2 linked regions of the Phytohabitans houttuyneae genome follow. The protein of the gene in region 1 interacts with the protein of each later gene in a pairwise test. Links are inferred from orthologs where the notes say so. Each region holds a gene or a part of one and is shown on either strand. Other genes may lie near its edges.

Region 1 (16,567 bases):
GATCAAGTGGGACGAGCGCGTATGCGCATAGCTGACAAAGAATAAGGGCGCGGGTCGGTCGACATCAGGCTCTTTGTCGATCACGGTGCGCTCCCCTGCCGACTGTGGACGCTCCGCCGCCATCATAATTATTCCAAGCAATACCGGTCTCGTCGACTATTTGATCTCTCTTGGCACGAGTATTCGATCAACTATTCCGGTGATTGCTTCGGCCCCAGGACGCAATCGTCTGACGCATCGCGATCACGAAACGGCGACCGCTTTCGGTCAGGGCGCCACTGCGCTCCACCGCCGCGAGGGCGGACGTGATCCATTGCCGGTACCGCAGATAGTTTCCGGCTGCCGCGGCGGTCCGATCCGCTCGCGCCCGCCAGATTTCGGCGACCGCCAGGTGGGCGTACGTGCCGGTCAGGGCCGCCTCGACAGGTCGTGGGTCCGACCGCCAGCCGACCCGGACGAAAGCGCGGCGGCTGTGGTCCACCAGGTCGTAAACGTCGACAAGCGCGCCGAACTTGAGGTGCTGCACCTCGTGTACGAGCAGGACGGCCAGGGCGTCCGCATCCGGCACCGGTCCGATCCCGACCGCGCCATATGCGTCTCGTTTCGAGCCACTGCGCAACCGCCCCGATGGGTCGGCGGCGAGCGGCGTGATCGTTTGCATGGTCACGTCCAGCGAGACCGCGTACTGCGGCACCTCGCTCGCAACCGACTCCCGGGCCTCGATCAAGAGGCTCTGCAGCCGCCCCGCCTCGGCCGAGGAGATGCGGTCCGCCGGCGGCCAACCGAGCCCATGCCGAAACGGGTCCGTGTCATCGAGCAGCAGAGCGCGGCCCGCGAAATCCAACTGGCGCGTCGGCTGCCATCCGGCGGCCGGTTCGTCGGCGCCCAGCCCGACGCTGTATGCCTCGCCGTCACCCCGTACCTGGAAGCCGCCGGGCCGGGTCGCTACCAGTGCGGTGTCCGTCGTTCCCCAGTCGAGCACCATCGTACCGATCGTGGGGAGATGCAGCACGCCATTGTGTACGGGCACCGGGAGTTCGGCCGGCACATCGGCCGCGATGGCGGCAGCGGCGGCGACGTTGGCCAGATAGCCGGGGCCCAAGGCGTCGCTTCTCTCCCCGGCCGGACGGCTGCGGAGGCACTCGATCGCCCATGAGCGGACGTATGGATGGCCGAGGACTCGGTGGAGACCGTGCGGCGCGGTGCTGTCGAGCCGCTGGACCAGATGCCACGCGGACTGCACCGTGTCGGCGAGGTCGGCGCCATCCCACCCGCCGCTGGCCAGATCCTCGTAGACCTGGGCCACCAGCATCCGGCTCATCGAGAGCTCCGCTGTGTGCAGGGCGTCCAGGACGTCGGCCGCACCGTATCCGGAGCCGAGGTCATCGAGTACTTCCGTCGCTACCTCCCCGTAGCCGTCCGCACTCTCACCACTGGCCACAGACGAGGTACCGCTCACGTTGGTGATCAGCTCCTTGAGGTCCGCGCAGTAGACCGAGGGGTTGTCGAACCCGGATCCCGAGCGGTAGCGATGAGCGAGCAGTCCACCGCCACACTGCCGGACGACCGGGCAGGCGCGGCAGGTCGCACAGAGAGCGGCGATGCCGGCCTGCCGCTGCGCGATCATTGGGTGGCTTGCGGCGGCATCGGCCGAATGACGGAATACGTCGAGACCGGTGGCTGCGGCTCCGTGGTATGCGGTCTTCAGCGAATCGACCTGCTCCCAGCTTCCGTCCGTCTCGATCACGGCGAGATCGACAGAGTCCAGGCCCACCCATTCGGTGAGGCTCGGGCCACCGGCGACCAGCGACCGGAGCGAGTCGAAGAGCCGGATCGGTATCGGGCGCCCATCCCGCAGCCACTGCTCATATATGGCACCGAGCCACGCGGCGTACGGAGTGGCGGTCGCGCCGGTAGGCGGCGGCGAATCCCAGGTGGCGTGCGGCAGGAGGAAATCCACCCGGGGTGGCTCCTGCTCGCGCAACGCGGCGTAGACCCGGAGCGGGTCCGCCCGCAGATCAACGGTGCAAAGTAGGCCGCCGTAGATGTGGCGGTGCTCGCCACGGCGCAGCAACCAGAGAGCCGAAAGCACACGATCATGGCTACTGGCGCCATTGGCATAGCGACGGTGCAGGTCGTTCGCCGCGCGGTCACCGTCGAGCGAGATTCCGACCGAGACCTGGAATTGGGCGAGCAGATCGCACAGCTCCGGAGTCAGCGATATCCCGTTGGATTGCATGCGCAGATCGAGCGCGGTAACCGGGGAGATCACCTCTCGCAACACGGACAACATCTCGCGCAGCCGGCGAGGGCCGACCAACAGCGGCTCACCACCGTGCAGCACGACCGTTGCCGCGGGCAGCGAGTGCGCCATCGCGTGATCGGCAATCGCGTAGGCCGAGGCACGGACCGTCTTCGGCGACATCACGCGAGGCCGCCCACGCCATGTCTGATCGGCGTGCTCGTAGATGTAACAGTGATCGCATGCGAGGTCGCAACGGCTGTGCACCTTTAGCACAAACGTCGTTAGCGGGCGCGGTTTTCCGGATGAAACAGCCGCGACGCCCGGACCCACCGCCTAGACAGACGAGCCGAACGGAGAGAACGTAACCGCTGCGGAATCGTCGACCCGGGTGACGAGACGGCCCCTGAGTGCCGCGTTCAGCGCCGGATACTTGGGCGCCAAGCGATCGATCGGAGTCTCTTCGGATCTCCTGACCTCGGCCAGGTCGATGGGCCGCAAAGTGCGCTGTGGATGACTCACTACAGCTCCCCAAGGTCGGGCCACGGTGGACTCGGCGACATCGGCACGAGGGGATCACCACATGTCAGCATCCGATGTCTCGCTGCAACTGAGAATAGAGAGTCTTCGAGGTCTTGTCACGGTGGTGATCCGGCTGGCTAACCGCACCACTACCACCGACTGGAGACGAAGAAAGCCGGTTAGCTGGCCCTAAGCACCGCAGATACGATGTTTGCCTACCTTGCACCATGCGACAGGCAGGGCAAATCGTTGGTTTTCACTTGCGCTTCACCGCTATGACCGGAGCCTATGCGGTGGCTACCTCGACCAAATGATGATCGAAGGTAACCAGTTTCCTGGTGGAGCTGAGGGGATTTGAACCCCTGACCCCCTCGATGCGAACGAGGTGCGCTACCGGTCTGCGCCACAGCCCCGCCGCTGGACCGGAGCCCAGCAAGCCAGCCCGCACGCCAGCGAAAGCTGGCAGCGGACCGGCGCCAAGGCTAACAGGTCGTCCACCCCGACCGCGAATCAGATCCCGGCGCGCCGCGCGCTGCCCGTTCGATGCGCGTGGTCAGGCCGAGTGAGCCGCTCCCGGGCGCCCGGCCTCGTACGCCCGGCCCCGCAGCCCTCCTGCCCGGCGGTACGACACCGAGGGTGCCTGACCGCCGGTGTCCAGGCCCATCGCGGCCCGGCGGACCGCCTCGCGCTGGGCTGCCAGCCGGCGCTGCTGCTCGCGGCGCAGTGCGGCGCGGCGGGCCTGCTCGCGGCGCACCTCGGCCTGCCGGGCGGCCAGCCAGGCGGCCTCGCGCGCCTCGTGGCGGCGCCGGCGGCGCTCCTCCAGTGCCCGGTTGCGCAGGTGCACCACGTACACCACGAGCAGCGTGCCGGTCACCGTGACGCTGATCCAGAAGCCGGGGCCGACCACGATGACCCCGACCAGCTCGACGAGGTTGAGCAGGAAGAGCGCGGCGAGCACGCGCCGGCGGCGGTAGATCGCGGGGGTGTGACGCCTCACCGGGGGGCGCCGGCGGGCGCGCGCGGGCACGGGACGCAGGCGGCCGCGGCGGCCGGTGGGTGCCGGCGAGACCGGGGCGGCGGAGACCGGGATGCCGGAGACCGGAGCGGCCGGGCGGAGCGAGACCACCACGCGCGACGCGCGGATCGGGCGGGCGCCGGGCACGGTGCGGCGGCGGCGCTGGCGTTGCAGCACCCGTGCCGTCGACTGCGCCCGCTCCGCCACGAGGCGCTCGGTGGCGTCGTACCGGCGTACCAGCGCCGGCGCGAGGGCGAGCAGCCCGGCGGCGGCGAGGACGGCGAGGAGCACCGAGGTCGGCACCCTCACCCCTCCCGTCACCCCAAAACGGTGACCCTCAATGCCGCGTCACCGTTGTCCCAGTTAACTGAGGTTAAAGGGGGCTGACCAGGATAGACGTGCGCCGCGCCGGCACCATGCCGCGCAAAGATCAACCAGCGGTGGCGCGCAGGCGGTGCCACCGCGCCAGCAGGCCGCCGTCCGCGGCGACCTCCTCGCTGGTCAGCGCGTACCCGATGTGGTCGCGCCAGGCGCCGTCGATGTGCATGTACCGCGGGTGGTAGGCCTCCTCACGGAAACCGAGCTTTTCCACCACCCGCCGGGACGGCTTGTTTTCCGGCCGGATGTTGACCTCCACCCGGTGCAGCCCACCCGGGCCGAACGCGTGGTCGACAGCCAGCGCCAGCGCGGTAGGGATCACGCCCTGCCCGGCCACGCGGGAGTCGACCCAGTAGCCCACGTACGCCGAGCAGAACGCCCGCCGCACGATGTTGCCCAGGTTGAGGTGGCCGACCAGGTGGCCGCGCAGGCACACGGCGAACGGCATGCTCTCGCCACGCCGGGCCGAGCGGCGCTGGTCACGGTGCACGTAGCGGAAGGCGCTCGGCGAGTTCAGGTCGTCCCACGGGCCGGGCGGGGAGGACTCCCACGGCGCCAGCCACTTCTGGTTGAGGCGGCGCACCTCGGACCAGGTCGAGGCGTCGGAGCGGCGGTACGGGCGCAGCGAGACGTTGCCGTCGACAAGTACGACCGGCCACCCCGGTGACACCCCAAAGATCATCTGCGCCTGTCCAGCAACAGCACATCCACAGTGGAGCCGGCGGTCGCGGTGGTGACCCTTTCCCCCAGCACCAGCAGCCCGTTGGCTTCGGCGAGACCGGACATCGTGTACGGCCCGCCGGACAGCGGCTGCACCGTGTACCCCCGCCGCGGCGCTCGGCGACGTGTGCCGGGCGGAACTCGCGGAGCCCGGCCGGCGACGGCACGGTCTCCAGCAGGTGGGCGCGCACGCTCGGCCGGAAGACCGGCTCGGCCCCGGCGAGCAGCTGGATGGCGGGGCGGGCCAGCACCTCGAAGCCGATCAGTGCGGCCGCGGGTTCACCCGGTAGACACACGATCGGCACCTCCTCTCCACCGACCGTACCGAACCCGAGGGTGGTTCCGGGATACAGGGAGACCTTCTCGAAGGTCACCGCGCCGTCGCGCCGGGAGAGGATGCGGCGCATCATGTCGCCCGGCCCGGTGCCGGTGCCGCCGGTGGTCACGATGAGGTCGGCGCGCAGCGTCTGGTCTTCGAGAAGCCCGCGCAGCCCTTCGGGTCGTCGTCGCAGATGCCCACGCGGTACGCCATCGCCCCCGCCTCGACCGCCGCGGCGGTGAGCGCGTGCGAGTTGGCGTCGACCACCTGCCCGGGCTGGCTGGCGCGGCCCACGTCGACGAGCTCGTCGCCGGTGGCCACCACGACCACGCGCGGGCTGGAGCGGACCACCACGTGGCCGATGCCGGTGGCCGCGAACACCGCTACAAGTGCCGGGTTGATCTCGGTACCGGCGCGGGCCAGCAGCGTGCCGGCGGGCAGTTCCTCACCGGCGCGGCGCAACCCGTACCCCCGCTTGGGGGCTTGAAAGATCTCCACGGCGGCCATGCCCTGGTCGGTCCACTCCACCGGGACCACCACGTCGGCGGCGGCCGGCAGCGGCGCACCCGCGGCGACCGAGAAGCAGGTCCCCGCGGTGAGCCGCACCGGCCGCCAGCTGGCCGCACCGAGGTCACCCACGACGTTGAGCCGCACGCCGCTGGCCCGCGGCGCGCCGTCGAGCGACGCGGACGCCGCGGCGACGTCCTCCCACCGGGCCGCGTACCCGTCGACCGCGGCCTGGTCGAACGCCGGGTAGGCGTGCGCGGCCACCACGTCCTGGGCGAGCACGTTGCCGTACGCCTGGGTGAGGTCGAGGTCGAGCGGTGGCAGCGGCCGCAACCTGCGCAGCACGCTGCCCAGGTAGTCGGCGAGCGGCGTCAGCTCGTTTGCGGCCGCCTCGGCATCGGCCGTTGCTGTCATGTCGTCTTCACCACCGGCGATGTCTCCACAAATGTCGCCAGCCATTCCCGGAACGCCGGGCCGACATCCTCACGCTGGCTCGCGATCTGCACGACCGCCTGCAGGTAGCCCAGCGGCATACCGGTGTCGTAGCGGGTGCCGCGGTAGACGATGCCGTGCACGGGCGTCCCCTCCTCCAGCAGCAGCGCCATCGCGTCGGTGAGCTGGATCTCGCCGCCGCTGCCCGGCTTGGTGCGCTTGATCGCGTCGAAGATCGTGCCGGGCAGGATGTACCGCCCGAGCACGGCGAGGTTGCTCGGCGCCTCCTCCTGCGACGGCTTTTCCACAAGACCGGTCACCCGCACCACCTCGCCGATGTCGGCGACCTCCGCCTCGGGCTCGGCGACGGAGGCGATGCCGTACCGCTTGGTCTCCTCGGGCGCGACCTCCATGAAGGACAGCACGATGCCGCCGGTGCGCGCCTGCAGCTCCAGCATCGGCGGCAGCAGCGGCTCGGCCAGGTCGACGAACTCGTCGCCGAGCAGCACCGCGAACGCATCGTCGCCCACGTGCGCCTCGCCGCACCCCACCGCGTGGCCGAGCCCGAGCGGCTCGTGCTGGCGGCAGGTGTAGATGTCGGCGAGCTCGCTGGGCTTGCGGACCGCCGCGAGCCGGTCCCGGTCACCCTTTTCCTCCAGCCGCGCCTCAAGGTACGGCTGGCGGTCGAAATGGTCGACCATCGATGTTTTTCCGCGACCGGTGATGAGCAGGACATCGGTGATCCCGGCGGCCGCCGCTTCCTCCACGATGTACTGGAGGACCGGCCGGTCGACCACCGGCAGGAGTTCCTTGGGGACCGCCTTGGTGGCAGGCAGGAAGCGGGTGGCCAGGCCTGCGGCCGGGATGACCGCCTTAACGGCTCGCCGACCAGAGGGAGGGTGGTGCCTGCGTGCTCCGACATGCCGCGAGACTATCGGCCACGGCTCTGTCGCGGCGGGTGAGTCCCAGGTGACGCGCCGCCGGCACGAGGTAGATCGTCGTCTGGCGGTGCCGCTCCGGCCGGCACAGGTAGCTCCAATGCCTCCGGACGCTTACCATGCGCCGCGAGGCGGTACGTGTCGCGTCCGGCCGCTTTCGCCGCGTACAGGGCGTCATCCGCCGCATCCAGCACTTCCGCTCCCGTGACGCCGTTGTCGGGGTAGACGGCGATGCCTATCGACACCGACACCTCGATCGAATCCTCGCCGCACTCGATCGGTGTGTCGCGGATCGCCGCGCCGAGGCGCTGGGCCACGATCGCGCCGCCCCGCGCGTCGGTCTCGGGCAGCAGCACCACAAACTCCTCGCCGCCCTGCCGGAACGCGAGGTCCACTTCGCGCACCTCGGCTCGCACCCGCCGGGCGAACTCGATCAGTACCGCGTCACCCGCGGCGTGACCGTGCGTGTCGTTGACCTCCTTGAAGCGGTCGAGGTCGAGGGCGAGCACCGCGAGCATGCGGCCGAAGCGACCGGCCCGCTCGACCTCGCGGCGCACCGATTCCTTCAGATAGCGGTAGTTCCAGAGGCCGGTCAGCGGGTCGGTGAGCGAGAGGCGCTGCGCCTCCTCGTGGACCCGCACGTTGTCCACCGCGACCGCCGCCTGCCCCGCGAACGTCCGCAGCGTCACGAGGTCCGCGTCGTCGAACTCGTCCAGCCCCAGCCGGTCGTACAGCGCGAGCACGCCGAGCGCCGGAGGATCGAGGTCGACGCCGTGGGTGGGGCCGGCGAACGGCACCGCCACGTACGTGCGGCACCGCGGCTCGTTCTCCAGCAACGGCGGGCCGTCCCGGTCCACCCGCCCGCGCAGCGGCTCGCCGGTGGCGGCCACCGTGCCGAGCAGACCACTGCCCACCGGTACCCGCAGGTCCGGGTCCTCGAGCCCTTCCGCGCTGTGCGCGACGAGCGCGCCGGTGGCCGGGTCGAGTAGCAGCACCACGCCGGCCCGCGCGCCGGTCGCGGCGAGCGCCGTCTGGAGGATCACCTGGAGGATGCGGTGCAGGTCGTGGGTGCTCGAAAGCGTGTCACCCAGCACCGCGAGGTGGTTGCGGAGCTGGTCGCGGCTGGCGGTGAGCGCGCGCACGTAGGACTGCGTCTCGCGGGTCATCCGGTTGAACGCCGCGGCCAGCCGCCCCACCTCGTCGCGGGCCCGCACCGGCACGCGGGCGGCCAGGTCACCCCCGGCGACCCGGTCGGCGGCGCGCCCAAGCTCGGCGAGCGGTCGGGTGGTCGAGCGAGCCAGCCACCAGGCGGCGAGCACGGCGAAGAGGCCGGCCAGCACAACCGCGCCGACCAGCACCGCGTAGCTGCCGCCGGGCTCGCTGCGCGGCACCGAGAGGGCGAGCGGGAGCGGCTGCCCGGGCGAGGGGTCGAGGCGCCGCACGTAGCGGCCGGGTGCGGACTCGGCGATGGCGTCGCCGCGTACCCCGGCGGCCGCCTGGACCACGGCCTCGCGGTGGCGCGCCGACTCGGTGGAGTAGGTCGGGCCCGACCGCAGGGTGATCGCCGCGCCCGAGGCGTCGGCGAGCCGGCGGACGAAGGCCGCGTCGACGGTCTGCGCGACCTCGACCGAGCCGAGGACCGCGCCGGTCGCGTCGCGCATCTCCACCTGGACGGCGAGCGCCTGGAAGCCGCCCGACGTGGCGCCGGAGCAGTCGGCCCACGGCCGCGCCGGGCCGCCGGGCGTGGTCACGCCGTCCACGTGCACGACCGCGGCGAGCCCACGGGCGATGACCTGGTCGGCGACGGCGAGGCGCTGCTCGGGCGTGGGCGGGAGCGCGACGGCGTCGGCGACCGCCTGCAGCTGCTGGCAGAGGGCGCCGACCGAGGAACGGACGGTGGTGGCGGCGACATCGAGCCGGTCGACCGAGCGGTCGCGGCTCACCGCCGCCACCGTCGCACCGACGAAGAAGGCCCCGAGCAGCACAGGACCGAGTACGACCGCGAGGAAAGCGGTTGTCAACCGCCCACGGAGCGTCACAGTTCCCTCCTCAATGGGATGCTGACACAGGGGGAATAACTAGGGCGGGTTATGGCAGGAGTGTTGCGTGCCGGATTTATCGGATCTTCCGCGTAAGGCGACCCTCAGGGCCGCGCTCCTCAACCGCCGCCGGTCGCTGCCGGCGGCGGCGCTGGAGGACGCTGCCGGGCGCGTGGTGGCCGAGCTCGCCACTTTGGTACGGAGCGTCGAGCCGCACTGCGTCGCCGGCTACGTGCCCGTCGGGCCGGAGCCGGGCGGCCCCGGCCTGCCCGACGCGCTCGTCGGCATGCTCAGTCCGGAGGCGCGGGTGCTGCTGCCGGTGTTGCTGCCCGATCTCGACCTGGACTGGGCGGCCTACCACGGGCCGTACTCCCTGACACCCGGGCCGCACGGCCTCCGCGAGCCGAGCGGCCGCCGGCTGGGTCCCGACTCGATCGCCACGGCCGGCCTTGTCGTGGTACCCGCGGTCGCGGTCGACGCCCGCGGTGCGCGGCTGGGTCGCGGTGGCGGCTCGTACGACCGGGCGCTCAACCGCGTCGCCCCGGACACGCTGGTCGTGGCGCTCCTGCACGACGGCGAGGTGGTCGACCAGGTGCCCGACGAGCCGCACGACCGGCGGGTCAACGCGGTGATCACTCCAGGTGCTGGCCTGGTGATGTTGCCCGCTTGAGGTGGACGCGGCGGCGGTCTTTGGCGCATTATTAGCACTCGGATTAGTGGAGTGCCAGCCCCTGCGGAGGATCCGTTGCCCACCTACCAGTACGCCTGCACCGAGTGCGGCCACCAGCTCGAGGCGGTGCAGTCCTTCACCGACTCGCCGCTGACCGAGTGCCCGGCGTGCGAGGGCCGGCTCCGCAAGCTCTTCAACTCCGTCGGCATCGTCTTCAAGGGCTCGGGCTTCTACCGCACCGACTCCCGCTCCTCCGCCGACAAGTCCTCGTCCGACTCCTCGGCGGCGTCGTCTTCGAGCTCCTCGTCCACGGACAAGACGTCGACCTCCACCTCGTCGTCCTCGGACAAGTCGTCTTCCTCGTCGGCCTCCACCTCGGCCTCTTCGAGCTCGTCGTCTTCGAGTTCGGCAAAGCCCGCCGCGGCCGCGACCTCTTAGCAGATCCACCGGCGGCCCGGGCGTTTTCCACACCCGGGCCGGTTGTCCACAGCCCGTACCGCCGGCGCGCGCGGCCCACTCCGCCGACCGCCTACGGTCCTGGGCCATGCGGGAGCCCACCCTCGACCCCGTGCGCCGGCCCCGGCTGCCCCGCGGCCGCACACTGCTGCGCATCGGTCTGGTCGCCACTTTCCTGCTGACCGCGGTCGCGGCGCTGTTTGCCCGCGAGCCGGCGGCTGCACCGTGCGCACCCGCGGCATCGGGGGCCACACCGGCACCATCCGTCGACGCCAGCGGTCGCCTCGCGGTGCCACCGGGCGCGGTCGGCGTGCCGGTGCGGCTGGCCGAGCCGGCCGTGCTGGCGCTCGTCCACCCCGGCGACCGGGTCGACCTGCTGGCGGGCGGCGGCGCGTCACCCACGCCCGGCCGCGACTCCACACTCCTCGCGCGCGACGCCCTCGTGCTCGGTGTGGTGGGTGCGGACGGCGCGGTGCTGCTCGCGCTCAACCCCGAGGGAGCGCGCGCGATAGTCAGCCTGCCCGACAGCACCCGCTTCGGCGTGATCGTGCGACCGAAGTGATCACTCCCAGTGCGGCGGCCGGTCCTCCAGCAAGCGGTCGTCGTTCGTATACGTCCACTCGCCCCACCCGCGATCGGTGTCGTCGCGGGTCTGGTCCGGCAGCACCGGAAGGCCGTCCTCATCGAGGTCGACCAGGCGGTCCGGATCTTCGCGCAGGTCTTCCGCCCCGTTCACGCAAAGCAGCGTACCGAGGCATGGTTAACCGCGGGGGACGGGTTGGCGTTGATAGCGTCGGTGAGCGTGACGACGCGCAGCGGTGGCCCGGCCGACGACGAGTTCTGGCGGCGACCGGCAGAGGGCACCCCACCCCCGCCCGAGCCGCCTCCCGCCGAGCCGGCCGCTCCGGCCTACCCCGGGCCGCCACCGAGCACTCCCCCGCCGCACGGCTGGCGCCCGCCGGTCGTGATGCAGCCGGCCGCGCCACGCGAGCTCCCCCGCCAGGACGCCACCGGCATCGACGAGGAGGAGCGCAGCGCGCGCACGCTGACGTTCGGCATCGGCATGATCGCCGCCGCCGTGCTCGTCGTGGTTATCTGCCTGCTCTGCTCCCGAGCACTCTTCTGAGAACGCTGAGGATCCGGGGCTGGTGCGGTGACCACTAACGTTTCTGGGTCTGCCCGCTGCGCGGGCGGACCCAGAAACCCTGCGCCTGGCAGGGCCTGGTTCGCCGGGTTCCCCGGCGAACCATAGTGGTCACCGCACTAGACGCCGCTCCAGACGGCGTTGGCGCCTGAGTCACCGGTCAGGAAGACGTAGACGCCGGTGACGCCGGCGAGGACGATGACGGCGGCGCCGAGCACCCAGGTCAGCCAGAGTGGCACGCCACCGGCGGTGCCTCGGCCGCTGGTGAGGCCGTTCGTGACGAGCACGAGCAGCAGCGTGCCCGCGCCGAGGCCGAGGCTGAAGTAGAAGGTCAGGTCGCCGTAGCCCTGGTGCTCGTTGACCTGGTCGAGGATCTCCTGGCCATAGTTGGCGGCGATCAGCCGCTCCCTCAGCTCCTGCCCGGACTCACGCGCGACGAACGCACCCGCCGGCCCGGCGACGGCAAGCAGTGCGGCGGCCCAGCCGATCCGGGCGCGTACCCGAGGGACCAACGTGTATACGACAGCGGCGAGCGCGAGCAGCGGGATGAACACCACCGCGGCGTGCACCACGAGGGGATGCATCGGCAGGCCCATGATCTCGTCGAACACGAGTCCTCCTCTGGGGATCTATGTAACCGCGAGATCAGCGTACGATTTGTCCGTGTCGCCGATCATGGCCTTGTCAAAGGGTGGCTACGCGAAGAGAGTCGAATAAGTTCATCCAGGTTCCATGCGCCTTGTCGGTCTGGTATTCGCGTGCTGTTATTGCTAGATGCACGGCGAAGAGCTGCTGCGGTCACGTGGCCTGCGGGTGACCCGACCGCGCCTCGCTGTGCTCGATGTTCTGGCCGGCGGCGGCCATCTGGAGGTCGACGAAATTGCCCGGCGGGTCCGCACCCGCCTCGACTCCGTCTCCACCCAGGCGGTCTACGACGTTCTCGGCGCCCTCTCCCGCGCAGGCCTCGCCCGCCGCCTCGAGCCAGCCGGCAGCCCCGCCCGCTACGAGGCTCGCGCCGGTGACAACCACCATCATGTGGTCTGCCGCGGCTGCGGCGAGGTGGCCGACATCGACTGCGCCGTCGGCGAGGCACCCTGCCTCGATCCCAACGTCTCGCACGGTTTCCAGATCGACGAAGCCGAGGTCACCTACTGGGGCCTGTGCCCGGTCTGCCAAGCCCGCAGGGTCGATGACTTCTGACGATCTCGGCCTCTTCGGCCCCGACTCGGTGACCTGGCGCGTGCACGAGGAGCCGATCCTCTTCGTGGCCGGGCTCCGATCGCTCTACCTCCAGGCGTTGCATCCGCTCGCCGTCGCGGCCGTGGTGCAAAACTCCGACTACAAGACCGACCCGTGGGGCCGGCTTGTGCGCACCTCGCAGTACGTGGCGACCACCGTCTACGGCACGACGGCCCAGGCCGAGGCCGCCGGACGGCGGGTGCGCGCGCTGCACGCCCGGCTGCGTGGCACCGACCCTCGCACCGGCGCCGAGTTTCGGGTCGACGAGCCGGACCTGCTCCGCTGGGTGCACGTCGCCGAGGTCGAGTCGTTCGTCTCCACGGCCCGCCGCGCGGGTGTGCGGCTGAGCGCGGCCGACGTCGACGCGTACTACACCGAGCAGCGCCGCGCCGCTGCCCTCGTCGGCCTCGACACCGCGACCGTTCCCGGCACCGCCGCCGAGGTCGCCGAGTACTACGCGGGTGTCCGCTCCGAGCTGCGGATGAGCAAGGCTGGCGCCGAGACGTTCCTCTTCCTCAGCCACCCGCCGCTGCCGTGGCACCTGGGTCTCACCCCGGTCCGGCTGGCGTACGCGGGCATCGCCGCCACCGCCTTCTCACTGCTCCCGCCCTGGGCCCGCCGCATGTACGGCGCGCTCGGCCTGCCCCTCGCCGACGTCTCGGCCGACATCTCCGTGCGCGGACTGCGGCTGCTGCTGGCCGCGCTCCCCAAGCGCTACCGCACCGGCCCGATCCACAAGGGCGCGATGGAACGCGCCGCCCGCTTGGCGGCCACCGACCTCGTCGCCGCCAAGCCCTGAGTGCTAAATCGTTGGACGGCGGGTGCCCGCCCGACGATCGTGGGCGCCATGCGACAAGAGGACATCTGGGACGTCGAAGCCGCCCAGAGCTACGACACGCCGGGCGCCGGCATGTTCGCGCCGGAGGTGCTGGGGCCCGCGGTCGACCGGCTGGCCGCGCTCGCGGAGGGCGGACGCGCGCTCGAGTTCGCCATCGGCACCGGCCGCGTGGGCATCCCCCTCGCCGAGCGGGGCGTGCCCGTCACCGGCATCGAGCTGTCCCGCCCGATGGTCGACCGCCTGCGCGCCAAGGTGGACGAGCAGGCACTCCCAGTCCTTGTCGGCGACATGACCACGACGGTCGCGCCGGGCGAGTACACGCTGGTCTACCTCGTCTTCAACACGATCTCCAACCTTCTCGACCAGGCCGCCCAGGTCGAGTGCTTCCGCAACGCCGCCCGCCACCTCACCCCCGGCGGCCGCTTCGTGATCGAGCTGTGGGTGCCCGAGCTGCGCAAGCTCCCGCCCGGCCAGCAGGCGACGGTGTGGCACAACGAGCCCGGCTATATCGGCCTGGACACGTACGACGTGCTCCGCCAGCACGTGGTCTCGCACCACTTCAGGTTTGACGACAGCAGGCAGGCCCGGCTCAGCCGCAGCCCGCACCGCTACATCTGGCCCGCCGAGCTCGACCTCATGGCCCAGCTGGCCGGCTTCACGCTGGAGTCCCGGCACGCCGACTGGTCGGGCGCCGACTTCACCGAGGACTCGCGATCGCACGTCTCCGTCTACCGCCTGCCCCCGCCCGACTAGCGTGACCGTGTGGATCTCAAGCTGTTCGGGGAGGTGTTCGTCACCCTCCTGGTGATCATGGATCCGCCGGGCATGGTGCCGATCTACCTGGCACTCACCGGCACCCTCTCCGCCCGCGAGCGCAACCGGGCCGGTACCCAGGCGGTCGCGCTCGCGTTCGGCGTGATCGTGGTCTTCGCGGTCGCCGGCCAGACGCTGCTCGACTACCTGCACGTGGACCTGCCCGCGCTGCAGGGCGCCGGCGGGCTGCTGCTGATCCTCATCGCGCTTGAGCTGCTCACCGGCCGTACCGACAACCCGGACCAGCAGGTCACCTCCAACATCGCGCTGGTGCCGCTCGGTACCCCGCTGCTGGCCGGCCCGGGCGCGATCGTGGCGACGATGCTCTTCGTACAGCGGGCCGACGGCGCGACCGACTACGTGGCGATCGGTGTCGGGATCGTGGCGGCGATGGCCGCGGTGTGGCTGGCCCTGCGCTTCTCCGGCGGGATCGTCAAGGTGCTGCGCCCCAGTGGCATCGAGGTGCTCACCCGCATCGCCGGCCTGCTGCTGGCCGCCATCGCGGTGCAGTTGATCGCCGACGCGGTGGCCGCTTTCGTGCGGGAGTACTCGAACGGGGGATGACAACCGCCGTGGCGGTGGGCGGGATGTCGTACGGCGGTGGGAGGATCGTGGGGTGCGTAGGGCCCATTCCGCGACTCCCCGTCCACGCGGCGGCTCCGGCCGGCCGGAGCCAGAGCAGCTCGGCTTCGAGGGCATGCCGGAGCGCCTCTTCGTCTGCACGCCCAGCAAGCTGGGAGCGTTCGAGGACTGCCCGCGCCGCTACCGGTTCTCCTATGTGGACCGTCCGGCGCCGCCGAAGGGGCCACCCTGGGCGCACAATTCACTCGGCGCCAGCGTGCACACCGCCTTGCGCAACTGGTTTGGCCTGCCCGCCGATCGCCGCCACCCGGAGGCGCTGCCCACGCTGCTCAAGGGCACGTGGGTGCGCGAGGGCTACCGCGACGAGGCGCAGGAGCGGACCGCCTACCGGCGCGCTCTGGAGTGGCTCGAGTCCTATGTGGAGACCCTCGACCCGGCCTTCGAGCCGCTCGGCGTCGAGCGCGTGGTCGCGGTAAAGACGTCGGTGCTGGCGTTCAACGGCCGGGCCGACCGCATCGACTCCCGCACCGGGCCCGAGGGACCCGAGCTGGCGATCGTCGACTACAAGACGGGCCGCACCGGCCTCGACTCCGATGACGCGCGCGGGTCACAGGCCCTCGCGCTGTACGCGTTCGCCGCCGAGCGCGTCTTCCGCCGCCCGTGCCGCCGGGTCGAGCTGCACCATCTCCCGTCGGGCACCGTGGCGGCGCACGAGCACACGCCGGAGTCGCTGGCCCGGCAGGTCAGCCGCGCCGAAGACACCGCCCGCGACATCGTGGCCGCCGAGCGCGCGGTCGCCGCGGGTGGCGACCCCGACGCGGCCTTTCCCACCGCGCCGGGGCCGATCTGCACCTGGTGCGACTTCCGCAAGAGCTGCCCGGCCGGCGTGGAGGCACCGGCCAAGGAGCCGTGGGCAGCCGTCGACCGCGTCCTGGCCCCGTCCGGCGGCGAGGCGGCCGTGGTCACCGCGTCCGAGCAGTGATCAAGGCCCCACGACGGGCACACCGGAGGCCGCCGCGACGATGGTGTCGTAGGCTCCCTGCCCCGTCGTGTACGCGCCGAGCTTGACCTGCTTGTGGCTGCCGTGAAAGTCGGACGAGCCGGTGACCACCAGCCCCAGGTCGGCGGCGAGCCCGCGCACGTGCTCCCGCTCGGCGGGCGAGTGGGCTTCGTGGTCGGCTTCGAGCCCGAAGAGGCCGGCCGTCGCCAGATCCACGATCAGTGAGTCGGGCACGACCTTGCCGCGCTTGGTGGCCTTGGGGTGGGCGAAGACCGGCACACCGCCCGCGTCGCGCACCAGCCGCACCGCCGCGAAGACGTCCGTGTCCTCCTTGGGCACCCGGTAGCGCTCGCCCAGCCACCGGTCCTCGAACGCCTCGTCGGTGTCGACCACCAGCCCGGCCCGGATCAGCGCCCGCGCGATGTGCGGCCGCCCGACGGTGCCGCCGGCGGCGTACCCGTGTACCTCGTCCCAGGTCACATCGACCTCGTCGGCGCGCAACCGGTCGACGATGCGCCGCGCCCTCTCCTCGCGGCTGCGCCGCACCCGGGCGAGCTCGGCCACCAGGTCCGGCGCCGTGGGGTCGAAGAGGTATGCCAGCAGGTGCAGCGGGATGGCCGGCGAATGGCCGTACCACCGGCAGGAGAGCTCGGCACCCCGCACGAGCGCGAGGCCGGCGGGCCTGGCTTCCTCCGCGGGCGCCCAGCCGGCCG
Region 2 (14,439 bases), on another replicon or contig:
CCCTCGGCGGCGGTGCGCACGATCACGCCGGCACCGTCCGGCACGAGCTTCTTCAGCACGTCACGGAGGCGCTTGCGCTCGTTGTCGGGGAGCTTGCGGCTGATGCCGGAGGCGTTGCCGTGCGGCACGTACACCAGGTGCCGCCCGGAGAGGGCGATGTGGCTGGTGAGGCGGGCGCCCTTGTGGCCGATCGGGTCCTTGGTGACCTGCACCAGCACCGAGTCGCCGGACCTGAGGGCCTGCTCGATCGAGCGGGCCCGACCCTCCAGGCCGGTGGCGTCCCAGTTGACCTCGCCCGCGTACAACACGGCGTTGCGCCCGCGCCCCACGTCGACGAAGGCCGCCTCCATGCTGGGCAGGACGTTCTGCACCTTGCCGAGGTAGACGTTGCCGGCCATCGTGCCGGCCGACGCGCGGGTCACGTAGTGCTCGACCAGCACGCCGTCTTCGAGCACGGCGATCTGGGTGCGGTCGCCGCGCTGCCGCACGACCATCACCCGGTCGACCGCCTCGCGGCGGGCCAGGAACTCCGACTCGCTCAGGATCGGCGGGCGGGTGCGGCGCTGCTCGCGGCCGTCACGGCGGCGCTGGCGCTTGGCCTCGAGCCGGGTCGAGCCGGAGACGCCCTGTACCTCGTCGGAACCGCGCCGCGGCTCCCGGATCTTGACGACCGTCGGAACACCGTCGTCGGCGCTGGACTCGACGTCGCTGGCGCCCTTCCGGCGCCGCCGCCGGCGCCGGCGGGTCAGCGGCTCGCCGTCCTCGTCTTCGTCTTCCTCGTCGGCTGCCTCGGCCGCCGGCTCGTCCTCGTCGGCCTCGTCGTCTGCGGTGCCACGCCCGCGACCGCGACCGCGCCGGCCGCGGCGGCGCCGCCGGCGACCGATGCCTTCCTCGTCATCCTCGTCGTCATCTTCGTCTTCCTCGGCCTCCACGGTGGTGCTCTCCGCGACGACCTCCGGCTCCGCTTCGACGACCTCGGTGGTACGCCGCCCGCGACGTCGCCGGCGAGAAGGCTCCGCCGTTTCGGTGGCCTCTTCGGCAGCGGCCGCCACCGGGGCGGCCTCCGGCTCGGCGGCCACGGGCTCGGCGGCCTTCTCACCGCGCGCCCTGCGGGCTGCCTTCGCGGGGGGCTCGTCCTCGGCTTCGGGCGCCATGAAGAGCACGGTCGGCGCGGACAGCGCGGCCCGGCGCCGACGGCCCGTCGGCGCCTCTTCGGCGGGTGCCTCGACGGCCGCGGGCTCGGTCACGACGGCCTCGGTGACCGGCTCGGCCAGCGGCTCCGCCGCCGCGGTCGCCTTCTTCCGCCGGGCGCGGGTGGTCTTGACCGGCGCGGGCTCTTCGACGACCGGCGCGGCTTCCGCAGCGACTTCCGGCGCTATGCCCGATTCATCCGGTGCGGCGACCTTCCGCCGTCGACGGGTCGGTGTGGTGGCCTCGGTACCCGGCTCGGCCGGATCGGCCGCCTTGCGCCGCGTGGTCCGAGTGCGCTTGACAGGGGTGCTGCTTTCGGCGGTATCGCCGGCCGGCTCGGAACCGGTCCGGTCACCGCCCTCTGGCTCGTTGTCGAGCATGGGCGTTCTCCAGTTCTGGCGGCCCCGGGCGCGGGTGAGCGCTGCCACGCAGGGTCGCCGCAAAGTGTTTCCGGCGGCTTGCCCGGGCGGGCTGGCCACCGAAGTCTGCCTGCTGAGCGCTGGCCGGAGACCGGCTAGCGTTCACCGATGGGTATCTCGTCGCGATCCGCCTCCAACGGATCGACGATCGCCCCCTGCGCGGTCAGCGTGCCCTGCGCCAGCCGGGTCGCCCGAGGGGGCACCGGCGGCTCCAGGTCGGCCACCACGCGGAGGCCGGCAAGAACGTCATCGGGCCGTACGGACGGGGTGACCTGCCGTACGACTAGGTCGAGTATCGCACACGGTACGCCCGTGACCTCGCTAGGTGCCGCCGAATCGGTGATCACAGAGATGGCGGCCACTGCGCCCCGCGTGTCGAAAGTGCGCCGGCCCTGCTTCGTCAGGCGCTCCACGAGCACCTCCTCGGCGGCCGTGAACGCGGCCACCGCCCGCCCCAGCGTGTCGGGCCCGACGCCGGGAAGCTCGATCCGCCAGTGAGACGCGTCGATCCGGTCGGGAAGGCTCGTGCCGGCCCGCGCCTCGACCGCGTCCAGCACGTCCAGACCGGGTGAGAGGGCGGCGTCGAGCGAGGCCCGGACGGTCGCCGGGTCCGTCGCCGCCTGCAGGCCGATCTCCAGGTACTCCGCCTCGCTGGCCACGCCGGTCGGCGCCGCCGACGCGTACGAGATCTTGGGGTGCGGGGTGAAGCCCTGTGAGAAGGCGATCGGCACTCCGGCCCGGCGTACCGCCCGCTCGAAGGCACGGGCGAAGTCGCGGTGCGAGGTGAACCGGAGCGGGCCGCGCTTGGCGTACCGGATCCGGATTCGCTGCACGACCGGAGCCTGGCCGCCCTCCGGCTGTGGTTTCCTGCTGATCGTGGTGCTCCCGTCGGCTCAGCGGGCGGTGGAAACAGGGGTCAGTGGCAGCAGCTTGCGGCCGGTCGGCCCGATCTGGATCTCGGTGTCCATCGACGGGCAGACGCCGCAGTCGAAGCACGGGGTCCAGCGGCAGTCGTCCTGCTCGAACTCCGACATCGAGTCCTGCCAGTCCTGCCAGAGCCAGTCCTTGTCGAGGCCGGAGTCCAGGTGGTCCCAGGGCAGCACCTCGGTCTCGTCGCGCTCGCGGGTGGTAAACCAGTCGAGGTCGACGCCGAAGTCCGGCAGCACCGCGGTGGCCGCGTCCACCCACCGCTGGTACGAGAAGTGCTCGCTCCACCCGTCGAAGCGGCCACCCTCCTCCCACACGCGGCGGATGACCGCGCCGACCCGCCGGTCGCCGCGGGAGAGCAGCCCTTCGATCAGCGAGGGCTCGCCGTCGTGGTACCGGAAGCCGATCGCCCGCCCCAGCGAACGGTCCGAGTTGATCTCGGCCTTGAGCTTCCGCAGCCGGCTGTCGATCACCTCGGGCGTGCACATCGAGGCCCACTGGAACGGCGTGTGCGGCTTGGGCACGAACCCGCCGATCGAGACCGTGCAGCGGATGTCCTTGGAGCCGGTCGCCGCGCGGCCGGCCCGGATCACCTCGTGCGCGAGGCGGGCGATCTGCAGCACGTCCTCGTCGGTCTCGGTGGGCAGGCCGCACATGAAGTAGAGCTTCACCTGGCGCCAGCCGTTGCTGTACGCCGTGACGACGGTGCGGATGAGGTCCTCCTCCGACACCATCTTGTTGATCACCTTGCGGATGCGCTCCGAGCCGCCCTCGGGCGCGAACGTGAGCCCGGTGCGCCGCCCGTTGCGGGACAGCTCCTGCGCCAGCGTGATGTTGAACGCGTCGACCCGGGTCGAGGGCAGCGAGAGCGAGACGTTCGTCCCCTCGTACTGCTGGGCGAGACCGGAGCAGATGTCACCGATCTCGGAGTGGTCGGCCGAGGAGAGCGAGAGCAGCCCCACCTCGGAGAAGCCGGAGAACTCCAGCCCCTCCTTGACCATCTGGCCCACCGTCGTGATCGACCGCTCCCGCACCGGCCGCGTGATCATGCCGGCCTGGCAGAAGCGGCAGCCCCGGGTGCAGCCCCGGAAGATCTCCACCGCGTACCGCTCGTGCACGGTCTCAGCGAGCGGGACCAGCGGCTTCTTCGGGTACGGCCACTGGTCGAGGTCCATCGTCGTGCGCTTGTGCACCCGGAACGGCACGTCCGCCCGGTTGGGCACCACCCGCTGGATGCGGCCGTCGGGCAGGTAGTCGACGTCGTAGAAACGCGGCACGTACACACTCTCGGTGCGCGCGAGGCGCAGCAGCAGCTCGTCGCGGCCGCCGGGGCTGCCCTCCGACTTCCACGCCCGGACGATGTCGGTGATCTCGAGGACCGCCTCCTCGCCGTCGCCGAGCACCGCCGCGTCGACGAAGTCGGCGATCGGCTCCGGGTTGAACGCCGCGTGCCCGCCCGCCACGACCACCGGGTGCTCCGCCGTGCGGTCGCGCGCCAGAAGCGGGATGCCGGCCAGGTCGAGCGCGGTGAGCAGGTTGGTGTAGCCCAGCTCGGTGGAGAACGAGACGCCGAGCATGTCGAACGCGCCCACCGGCCGGTGCGCGTCGACCGTGAACTGCGGCACGCCGTGCTCGCGCATCAGCCCTTCGAGGTCGGGCCACACGGCGTAGGTCCGCTCGGCCAGCACGTCGGGCAGCTCGTTGAGCACCTCGTACAGGATCTGGACGCCCTGGTTGGGCAGGCCCACCTCGTAGGCGTCCGGGTACATCAGCGCCCAGCGGACGGTCGCCGAGTCCCAGTCCTTGACGACCGCGCCCAGCTCCCCGCCGACGTACTGGATCGGCTTGCTGATGCGTGGCAGCAGCTGCTCGAGCTGCGGAAAGACGGACGGGACGCTCACGAAACCTCCAGGGTGCTGTCCAATCGCCCAGAATACGCGCCGGTATGACGGGTGGTGCCGCGGTATTAGCCTCGGAGGGGTCACGAGCCGCTGTGGAAGGAGTGCACGGGAAAATGCCGGGACCGGATCCCGACCCCACCCGACGGGAGCTCCCCGGGGAGGAGCCGACGGCCGTGACCCCGCCCGCCGAGGACGACGACGGCGTGAGCGGCCTCAAGCCGACCCTCAAGGAGCCGCCCCGGTGGTCCGGCTCCGCGGCCGTGCCGCCGCCCAGCGAAAAGAAGCGCAAGCGCTGGCTCGCCACCGCCCACGACCTGGAAGCGCCGGGCCTGGCCCCCTCGCTGCCGCCGCGCGACCCCACCATGCAGCTGCCCGAGGAGGAGCGCCGGGCGTACGAGGGCGCGGCGCCGGTCGACCCGTGGGCCGACGCCGACCCGCTCGACCAGCCGTACCCGCAAACCCTGCTGGATGTGCCGCACGCGCCGCCGCCAGCGCTCCCGGCGGCACCACCCCCGCCGCCGCGCGCCCTGCCGCCCACGCGGCACCAGCCGGCCGTCCCGCCGCCACCGCCGCAGCTGCCACCGCCGCCGCCACCCGCGAACCTCCCGGCCCGCCAGGTCCGGCAGGTGCTGCCCGACGTGCGCAAACCTCCCAAAAAGCAGAAGTCGCGCAAGGGCCCACCACCGCCGCCGCAGGGACCGCCGCCGGGCTGGCGGCCCCCACAGGGGTACGTGCCGGTGCCGGTCCGCCGCCGGCGGCGCAAGTGGCCGTGGGTTTTTTTGCTCATGACGCTGGCGTGCTGCTGTGGCTGCCCCGCGTATTTCGGCAAGCCGATGTGGGAGCAGTACCCCGCGTCCGTCTCGCTCCCCGCCGAAATCTCCGACCTGAGCCTGCGCGACGACGCGGCCAGCCAGCGCGTGGCCACCGAGTTGCAGGCCGACCTGCGGGGCACCCACATGCTCGCCGAGGAGACGTTCGCCGGGGTGTACGCGGACGGCGCAGGCAAGCGGGTGACGCTCTTCGGCACCACCGGTTTCCGCTTCTCCCCGAGTCTGACCTGGAGAAAGAGTTCAGCCGGCTGACCGAGAGGTACCGGCTGCGCGAGATCGAGTCGCTGGACACCGGCACCCGCGGCGAGTACCTGCGCTGCGGCATCGGCAAGGACGGCCAGGCCACTGTCGCGGTGTGCGGGTGGGCCGACCACGGGAGCCTGGCGACGGGCGTCTTCACCCGCCGTTCGGTGGACGACAGCGCCACGCTCCTGGAGCGCCTCCGCGGCACGGTCGTCAGCCGAGGGTAGGAGCCGGCCGGAAACCAGTTGGCTGCCGGATGGCGACAACCAGGCAGTGCGAGGCAGAATCTGGACATGCGGCGATGGCTCTTCGCTGACCAGCTGGGGCCGCACTTCCTCGACGGGGCGCACCAACCGGTGTTGTTGATCGAGTCAAAGGCGGTCTTCCGTCGCCGCGCGCTCCACCGCCAGAAGGCGCATCTGATCCTCTCCGCGATCCGTCACCGCGCCGCCGAGCTGGGCGACCAGGCCGTGCACCTCAAGGCCGAGACCTTCCGCGACGGGCTCCGGCAGTACGGCGAGGTGGTCGAGGTGTGCCACCCGACCTCCCGGCGGGCCCGTGACTTCGTGCGCGCACAGGAAAAGGTCACCGTGCTCCCTCCGCGTGGCTTCGTCACGAGCCACGAAGACTTCGCCGCCTGGGCCGACGGGCGGCGCGGCGCCGCGCGGCTCGACGACTTCTACCGCCACGCCCGGCAGGCGCACGGCGTGCTGATGGACGGCGACGAGCCGGCCGGCGGGCGGTGGCAGGTCCGGTTCAACGACGCCCCGCACCAGACCGAGCTGCCGCCACCGCCCGCGCCGGTCGAAGACGACATCGACGCCGAGGTCCGCGACGACCTCGACCGGTGGGCCGCGGAGGGCATCGAGTTCATCGGGCGGGACGGCCCGCGCCAGTTTCCCGCGAGCCGCGCCGAGGCGCTCGACCGGCAGCAGCACTTCCTCGTGCACCGGCTGCCGCACTTCGGCCGCACCGGCGAGATGCTCGCCGGCGATCCCTGGCTCGCGCACAGTGGACTGTCCACATCGTTCAACATGGGCCTGCTCGAGCCCTTGCCGGCGGTGCGGCAGGCCGAGGAGGAGTTCCGCGCCGGCCACGCGCCGCTGTCCAGTGTGGAGCGCTTCACCCGCCAGGTGATCGGGTGGCGCGACTACCTGTGGCACCTGTACTGGTACCTCGACGCCGGATACCCCGCCGGCGTCCGCACACCCGGGCGCAGCTCCATCCCTTCGTGGTTCGCCACGCTCGACGCCGAGTCCGTGCAGGCCCGCTGCCTGTCCAGCGCGCTCGCGGCCGTCCGCGACCGCGGCTGGGCCCACCACGCGGTCCGGCAGGCGGTGCTCGGCAACTACGCGGTGCAGCGCGGCTGGCGGCCGACCGACATGGTCGACTGGTTCGAGCGCGCGTTCGTCGACGGGCACGAGTGGGTGATGATCGGAAACGTCGCCGGCATGGCCCGCCACGCCGAGCTCGGCTCGGTGACCACCGAGGCACACGCGGTCAGCGGCACGCACATCAGCCGCACCAGCGACTTCTGCGGCGGCTGCCGGTACGACCCGAGGCAGCGCGCGGGCACCGGCGCCTGCCCGTTCACCGGCGGCTACTGGGCCTACCTGCACCGCACGAGGGAGCGCCTGCACGGCAACGTGCGGATGACGCGGGCGCTGAAGCAGCTCGGCCAGATCCCCGACCTCCCCGAGATCGTCGCCCAGGAGCACGACCGCGGCGACCGCGCGCCGTAACCCTTTAGCGCGCCCACCCGTGGGCAAGCGCACCGCCACACCTTGAAGCGAAACAGATGTTTGCCCCCGCCCGCGCCACCTGCGGACCGCATGCTCCCGCGGGCACCGCTCCGGTCGGCGGCTCGCCAGGGCTCGCCGAAATCCCCGACCTCCGCTGCAAGGTCCGCGGGCCAAGCCCGGCCCCCGCGGCGGGTGAGGCCGCGGGAGCAACGGTCCGGACCACGACGGGCGTCGCGGTAGCTCAGAGTCTCTGGAAATGGGCTCGGGTCCGTCGCCGCCGCGAGCGGACCCGAAGCCCCTGGTCAGGCGCGGGTGACCGCGACCGTCACCTTTTCGCCCTCGCCGACCTCACCCTCGAAGCCGGTCGCGGCCCCGTCGAGGCGCAGCTCGGTCGCGAGCACCTCGGCGGCCACGAAGTCGCGGTGCGCCTCGACCGCGGCCGCCACCTCCGGCGAGCCGGCGAGCGCGACGGCCACGCGGTCGCTCACGTCGAACTGGGCGTCGCGGCGGGCCTGCTGCACGACCCGGACCACGTCGCGCGCCAGGCCTTCGGCCGCCAGCTCGGGCGTGACCGCGGTGTCGAGCACCACCACGCCCTCGCCGCCGGGCAGCGGCGCGGAGTGCTCGGCGTCGGCGGCGACGAGCTTCAGCTCGTACTCGCCGTCCTGCAGCGCAACGCCGGCGGCGACCGGGCGACCGTCCACAAGCGACCACTCGCCGGCCTTGACCGCCTTGATCACCTTCTGCACCGCGCCGCCGACCCGCGGGCCGAGCGCGCGGGGCACGACGGTCAGCACCTGCTCGCAATAGGACGCCAGCTCGCCGGTGAACACGACCGACTTCACGTTGACCTCGTCGGCCACCAGGTCGGCGAAGGGCCGCAGCGCGTCGGCCGCCGGCGTCGCCACGGTGAGCTGGGCCAGCGGAAGTCGCACCCGCAGGCCGCGCGCCTTGCGCAGCGACAGGGCCGCCGAGCAGACCTCACGCACGGCGTCCATCGTCGCGACAAGCTCGCGGTCGGCGGGAAACGCCTCCGCCTCCGGCCAGTCGGTCAGGTGCACAGAGCGCTCGCCGGTGAGCCCGCGCCAGATCTCCTCCGCGGTCAGCGGCGCGAGCGGCGCCACGACGCGGCAAAGCGTCTCCAGCACGGTGTAGAGAGTGTCGAACGCGTCCCGGTCACCGCTCCAGAACCGGTCCCGCGACCGCCGCACGTACCAGTTCGTCAGCGCGTCCAGATAGGACCGCACCGACGCGCAGGCACCGGAGATGTCGTAGTCGTCCATCTGGCGCTGCACTGTGGACACCAGCTCGGCGGTCTTCGCCAGCACGTACCGGTCGAGCAGGTGGGTCGAGTCGGTCCGCTTCGACGCCTCGTAACCCGACGCGTTGGCGTACAGCGAGAAGAAGTACCAGACATTCCACAGTGGAAGCAGCACCTGGCGGACGGCGTCGCGGATCGCGCCCTCCGTAACCGGCATGTCCCCGCCGCGCAGCACCGGCGACGACATCAGCATCCACCGCATGGCGTCGGAGCCGTGCGAGTTGAAGACGCCGTACACGTCCGGGTAGTTGCGCAGGCTCTTGGACATCTTCCGCCCGTCTTCGCCCAGCAGGATGCCGTGGCTCAGGCAGTTGCGGAACGCCGGCCGGTCGAACAACGCGGTCGCCAGCACGTGCATGGTGTAGAACCAGCCCCGCGTCTGTCCGATGTACTCGACGATGAAGTCGCCGGGGTAGTGGTGCTCAAACCACTCGCGGTTTTCGAACGGGTAGTGCACCTGGGCAAACGGCATCGAGCCTGACTCGAACCAGCAGTCGAGCACCTCGGGCACGCGCCGCATGACCGACCGTCCGGTCGGGTCGTCCGGGTTGGGGCGCACGAGGTCGTCGACGGAGGGGCGGTGCAGGTCCGTCACGGCGACGCCGAAGTCGCGTTCCAGATCGGCGAGGGAGCCGTAGACGTCCACGCGCGGGTAGGCCGGGTCGTCCGACTTCCACACCGGGATCGGCGAGCCCCAGAAGCGGTTACGGGAGATCGACCAGTCCCGCGCGCCGGCCAGCCACTTGCCGAACGAGCCCTCCTTGACGTGCGAAGGCGTCCAGTTGATCTGCTGGTTGAGCTCCACCATCCGATCGCGGAACCGGGTCACGGCGACGAACCACGACGACACCGCCTTGTACACCAGCGGCGTGTCGCACCGCCAGCAGTGCGGGTACGAGTGCGTGTAGGTCTCCTGCCGCACCACCACGCCCCGCTCGCGCAGCGCACGGGAGATCGGCTTGTTGGTGTCGAAGACCTGCTCACCCTGGTACGGCGGGACGAGCGAGGTGAAGCGTGTGTGCTCGTCGACGGTCACGACGGTGGGGATGCCGGCGGCGTTGCACGCGTTCTGGTCGTCCTCGCCGAACGCGGGCGCCATGTGCACGACCCCGGTGCCGTCCTCCGTGGAGACGAAGTCGGCGCCCAGCACCTGAAACGCGTTTGGCGTGTCGGCCAGGAAGTCGAACAGCGGCGTGTACCGGCGGCCGACGAGCTCGGCACCGCGCACGACGCCGACCGGGGTGAGGTCGCCCAGCTCCTTCTCGTACGCCCCCAACCGCGCGGCGCCGATGATGTAGCGCTGCCCGGCCGAGTCGGCGAGCACCGCGTACTCGATGTCGGGCCCCACGGCGATCGCCAGGTTGGACGGCAGCGTCCACGGCGTGGTCGTCCAGACCGCCACCTTCTCGCCGGTGTCCAGGGTGAACCACACGGTGAGCGACGGGTCCTGCCGGTCGCGGTAGACGTCGTCCATCCGGGTCTCGGTGTTGGACAGCGGCGTCTCGCACCGCCAGCAGTACGCCAGCACGCGGAAGCCCTCGTACACCAGGCCCTTGTCGTGGAGGGTCTTGAAGGCCCACATGACGCTTTCCATGTAGTCCAGGTCGAGCGTCTTGTAGTCGTTGGCGAAGTCGACCCAGCGCGCCTGGCGGGTGACGTACCGCTCCCAGTCCTGGGTGTACGTCAGCACCGACGTGCGGCACACGTCGTTGAACCGGGCCACGCCGAGATCGAGGATCTCCGCCTTCGTGGAGATGCCGAGCTGCTTCTCCGCCTCGACCTCGGCCGGCAGCCCGTGCGTGTCCCATCCGAACCGCCGCTCCACCCGGCGGCCGCGCATGGTGTGGTAGCGCGGCACGACGTCCTTCACGTACCCGGTGAAGAGGTGGCCGTAGTGCGGCAGCCCGTTGGCGAAGGGCGGCCCGTCGTAGAACACGTACTCGTTCGCGCCGTCGACGCCGGCGTCCCGCGCGTCCACCGATGCCTGGAAGGTCTTGTCCGCCGCCCAGTGGTCGAGCACGCGGCGCTCGACCTCGGGCAGGTCGGGACTCGCCGGCACGCCGGCCTTCGGATCGGTCTTCGGGTACACCCTCGGTCTCCTCGCAGCTCACAAAGCTCATGTGCACACTGCGAGGACGAGCCGAAGCCCGCGGTACCACCCCGCTTGGCGCTCCAGGATCGAAGCGCCCGCTCGTTGGCCGGCTGTGACGGGCCGGACCCGTCCGGTTCTACTGGGGCCGCCCGCGGGGAGGCCTTTTCTTCCGGAGGCTCACCGGTGATGGCCGGGTCATCGCCTGTACGACCGTCAAGGGTACTCCACCGCTACGGGAGCAGCGCCGTATTGAACAGCGACGCCGCCGCAGATCCGCCCTCCCGCAGTCGGCCGGGATGCGCCGTAGCTCACACCCCGGATTGTCACGCCCGGACCGCCGCGTCCTGTCGTCCTCGCGAAGGAGGTACGTCATGCGACGCATCAACCTGCAAGAGGTGGCCCCCGAGGGCTTCGAGCACGTGCGGCGGCTGGAGGGCTACATCCAGCGCCGTCTCGACAAGAAGCTGCTCTTCCTGGTGAAGCTGCGCGCTTCGTTCATCAACGGCTGCGCGTACTGCGTGGACATGCACTCGCAGCACGCGATCGAGGCCGGGGAGAGCACGCGTCGGCTCTTCGCCGTCGCGACCTGGCGCGAAGTGGATCTCTTCGACGAGCGGGAGCGGGCCGCGCTGGCCCTGACCGACTCCGTCACCCGTCTGGGTGAAGGTGGCGTGCCCGACGACGTCTGGGACACCGCGGCGAAGGTCTACACCGAGGAGGAGCTCGCCGACCTCCTGCTCGCGATTGTCACCATCAACATGTGGAACCGGATCGCGATCCCCAGCCGCAACCCGCTGCCGGCGTGACCGCTGGCGCGGCGGCCGCCGACCTTGTCGCGCACCGGCCGATGCTGTTCGGGCTCGCCTACCGGCTGCTCGGCAGCGCGCACGACGCGGAGGACGTGCTCCAGGACGCGTACCTGCGCTGGCTCGGTGCCGACCGGGCGGCGGTCGCCGAGCCGCGCCGGTACCTGTCCCGCATCGTCACCCACCTGGCGATGGACCGGCTGCGCGCGCGGCAGGCCGAGCCCTACGTCGGCCCGTGGCTGCCCGAGCCGCTGCCGGCCGGCGACGTGGACCCGGCCGAGCACCGCGAGTCGCTCTCGCTGGCGATGCTGCACCTGCTGGAGCGCCTCACGCCGCCGGAGCGCGCGGTGTACGTGCTGCGTACCGCCTTCGACCTGCCGTACCCGGAGATCGCCGAGATCCTCGACCGCACGCCGGAGGACTGCCGGCAGCTGCACCACCGCGCCACGGGGCACCTGCCCGCGCAGCGGCGGTTCACCGCGGCGCCGGCCGAGCGGGAGCGGCTGCTCGACCGCTTTCTGGCGGCCGCCCGCGAGGGTGACCTGGCGGCGCTGAAGCGACTGCTGGCCGCGGACGCGGTGGCCTGGTCGGACGGGGGCGGGCGGGTCAAGGCCGCCCGCAGGCCGATCGTCGGCGCCGACCGGGTGGCCCGCTTCTTCGCCGGCATCTACTCGGGGGTCTGCTCGGTGTGCCCGGTCATGCTCGCCGGTGAGCCGGCCACGATCGTGGGACGGCACGTGCTCACGCTCGACGTCACCGGCGGTGTGGTGACCGGCGTCTACCTGATCGGCAACCCGGACAAACTACGCAGATTTCCCGAGCTCAGCTGAGCTCCGGAAACCAGAGCGCGATCTCGCGCTTCGCGCTGTCCGGCGAGTCGGAGGCGTGTACCAAATTTTCCCGGTTTGACAGCGAGAGGTCACCGCGGATCGTGCCGGCGGCGGCCTTGCGCCCGTCGGTGGCGCCGACCAGCGTGCGCACCACCTCGATCGCCTGGTCTCCGGACAGGACCGCGGCCACCAGCGGCCCGCCCGTCATGAACTCCTTCAACGGCGGGTAGAACGCCTTGTCCACGTGCTCCGCGTAGTGCTGGTCGGCCAGCGCGGCGTCCATGCCACGCAGCACGAGCGCATCGATCGCCAAGCCCTTGCGCTCGAAACGGCCGAGAATCTCCCCGAGCAGTCCCCGCCGGAGAGCGTCCGGCTTGATCAGGACCAACGTGCGCTCGGCCGGGCTGCTCGTCGACACTCTTCCTCCAGTGCGCGGGGCGGACGTACCGTCCTAGGGTATCGGTCTTCCCATCACTGGCTTGCCCGGCCTAGCCTGGCGGGTAACCCGAGGGAGGTCCACTGTGGCTGACGCTCGTCGGAGGCCGATCGCACCGGTCCGCAAGCTCGTCGCCGCGGTGCTGGGCACGTTCGCCGTCTTCGTCATGCTCTTCGGCGCCGGCATGCAGAGCTGGGCGATCGTCGCCGTCGGCTTGGCGGTGCTCGTGCTGGCGATCAGCATGGTCCTGGTCAACACGATCCGGGGCGGCGCCCGCGCGTGGGTCGCCGGCACCGCGCACGTGATGACGGCGACCGAGCCGCCCGCATCTTCCACCTATGGCCGGTGCGAGCTCCAGATCGTCATCGACGCGCCCGGCCTTCCCGCCGCGTCGATCAAGGTGCGCGAGTCGCGGGTGCCGGTCGCCAAGTGGCCGCTGCCCGGCGTCACCCTGCCGATCATGGTGGCGGTCGACGACCTGCGGCACGTGCGGATCCTCTGGGACGAGGCGCTCACGCACGCCGAGGCCGCCGCGACGATGGAGCCCGAGCGCGACTACATCCCCGAGGGCGACGACCTCCTCTTCGAGGAGGACGAGCCGCCGTGGTCGCGCCGCGGCCCGGACGAGCCGGTGACCGCCGACCTCACCGACGACCTCGGCGGCGGTATCCGCGACGAGCCGCCGATCGTGGTGCACCAGGCCACGCCGGGCGGCCCGATCGTGCTGGAGGGCACGGTCGTGGAGCAGCCGTCGAGCAGCGAACCGCGCTCGGTCCCGCTCCCCCGCCGCGCCCGCCCGATGCGCGACAACGGCAACGGCAACGGTGCGGCCACCGCGGTCGCCGAGCCGGCGGGCTCCGGTCCGGCCGTCGACGACCTCTCGGGGCCGGACCCGCTGGACCTGCCACTCGACGACGAGTCGGGCCTGCCACCCACCGCCGGCGATGACGACGACCTCGCCGACCTGATCACCGCGTACCCGAGCGCCCACCCCGGCCCGAGCGGCTCGATCCACGGCGTCGGCGTGACGGTGCTGGTCACCGACCTGGCCCGCTCGATCGAGTTCTACCGCGACATGCTCGGCTTCTACGAGATCGACGGCGGCGACGGCAACGCGGTCCTCGCCTCGGGCGACACCCGCCTCGTCCTCCGCGTCATCAGCGACCTCTCACCCGCCGGCCCGCGCACCGTCCACCTCAACCTCGAGGTCGGCGACATCACGGCCACGCACGACGAGCTGAAGTCGAAGGGCGTCAAGTTCACGTACGGTCCTCGCCCCGTCAACAAGGGCGCCAAGCTGGAGCTGTGGGCGGCCGCCTTCAAGGACCCGGACGGCCACGGCATCGCCATCACCCAGTGGCGCAACCGCGCCGACGAGGCCGACCGCCAGGCGATGGACGACGGCGCATAACCCTTTTGGAGCTTTGAGCTACCGCGACGTCCGCGGTGGTCCGGACCGTTGCTCCCGCGGCCTCACCCTCCGCGGTGCGCCTGCTCCCGCAGATCTTGGTGAGCTGGCGTCGCTCGACTTCGGAGTTTCGTCGTCTGGGCGTTTTTCGCGGTCAGGGTGAGCGCTCTTAAAGTCCGACGCCGAGTTAGAGGTGAGCTGCCGCTGTGCCCGCGGTTGCCGCCTCACCCTCCGCGGTCGCCCAGCTCAACCCAGGAGCCCGCTCCGGCAGATCTTGGCAAGTTAGCGTCGAA

The links.
Region 2: the proteins of Phou_RS22390 (region 1) and ndk interact in binary tests that used the Escherichia coli proteins (3 or more experiments, as listed by UniProt). The link is inferred for Phytohabitans houttuyneae from one-to-one orthologs.

Annotation. Positions count from the first base shown.
Region 1 is NZ_BLPF01000001.1:4,830,842-4,847,408, reverse strand. The notes cover bases 8,247-10,980. They hold Phou_RS22390 (5-formyltetrahydrofolate cyclo-ligase), read left to right. Parts: upstream 8,247-9,179; coding sequence 9,180-9,782; downstream 9,783-10,980. Other genes in these bases: Phou_RS22375 (hypothetical protein), read right to left, coding at 10,801-10,974; Phou_RS22380 (flagellar biosynthesis protein FlgA), read left to right, coding at 10,327-10,800; Phou_RS52860 (hypothetical protein), read right to left, coding at 10,013-10,156; Phou_RS22395 (GGDEF domain-containing protein), read right to left, coding at 8,247-9,112. In the rest of the region: Phou_RS22430 (TIR-like protein FxsC), read right to left, coding at 1-84; Phou_RS22425 (FxsB family cyclophane-forming radical SAM/SPASM peptide maturase), read right to left, coding at 188-2,518; sepX (divisome protein SepX/GlpR), read right to left, coding at 3,318-4,082; Phou_RS22410 (GNAT family N-acetyltransferase), read right to left, coding at 4,210-4,839; Phou_RS22400 (UTP--glucose-1-phosphate uridylyltransferase), read right to left, coding at 6,114-7,070; more of Phou_RS22395, read right to left, coding at 7,067-8,246; Phou_RS22370 (translation initiation factor 2), read left to right, coding at 11,041-11,364; Phou_RS22365 (DUF2231 domain-containing protein), read right to left, coding at 11,502-11,993; Phou_RS22360 (Fur family transcriptional regulator), read left to right, coding at 12,157-12,582; Phou_RS22355 (oxygenase MpaB family protein), read left to right, coding at 12,572-13,420; Phou_RS22350 (class I SAM-dependent DNA methyltransferase), read left to right, coding at 13,469-14,212; Phou_RS22345 (MarC family protein), read left to right, coding at 14,222-14,836; Phou_RS22340 (RecB family exonuclease), read left to right, coding at 14,889-15,836; Phou_RS22335 (PHP domain-containing protein), read right to left, coding at 15,837-16,567. UniProt on the Escherichia coli protein: Involved in the removal of 5-formyltetrahydrofolate.
Region 2 is NZ_BLPF01000004.1:579,492-593,930, reverse strand. Bases 11,008-13,961 are described here. They hold ndk (nucleoside-diphosphate kinase), read right to left. Parts: upstream 12,721-13,961; coding sequence 12,295-12,720; downstream 11,008-12,294. Other genes in these bases: Phou_RS45280 (VOC family protein), read left to right, coding at 12,824-13,961; Phou_RS45290 (sigma-70 family RNA polymerase sigma factor), read left to right, coding at 11,469-12,302; Phou_RS45295 (carboxymuconolactone decarboxylase family protein), read left to right, coding at 11,038-11,472. In the rest of the region: Phou_RS45325 (Rne/Rng family ribonuclease), read right to left, coding at 1-1,571; Phou_RS45320 (TIGR03936 family radical SAM-associated protein), read right to left, coding at 1,706-2,443; Phou_RS45315 (TIGR03960 family B12-binding radical SAM protein), read right to left, coding at 2,504-4,438; Phou_RS54065 (hypothetical protein), read left to right, coding at 4,552-5,520; Phou_RS45305 (cryptochrome/photolyase family protein), read left to right, coding at 5,805-7,253; ileS (isoleucine--tRNA ligase), read right to left, coding at 7,556-10,663; more of Phou_RS45280, read left to right, coding at 13,962-14,149. UniProt on the Escherichia coli protein: Major role in the synthesis of nucleoside triphosphates other than ATP. The ATP gamma phosphate is transferred to the NDP beta phosphate via a ping-pong mechanism, using a phosphorylated active-site intermediate.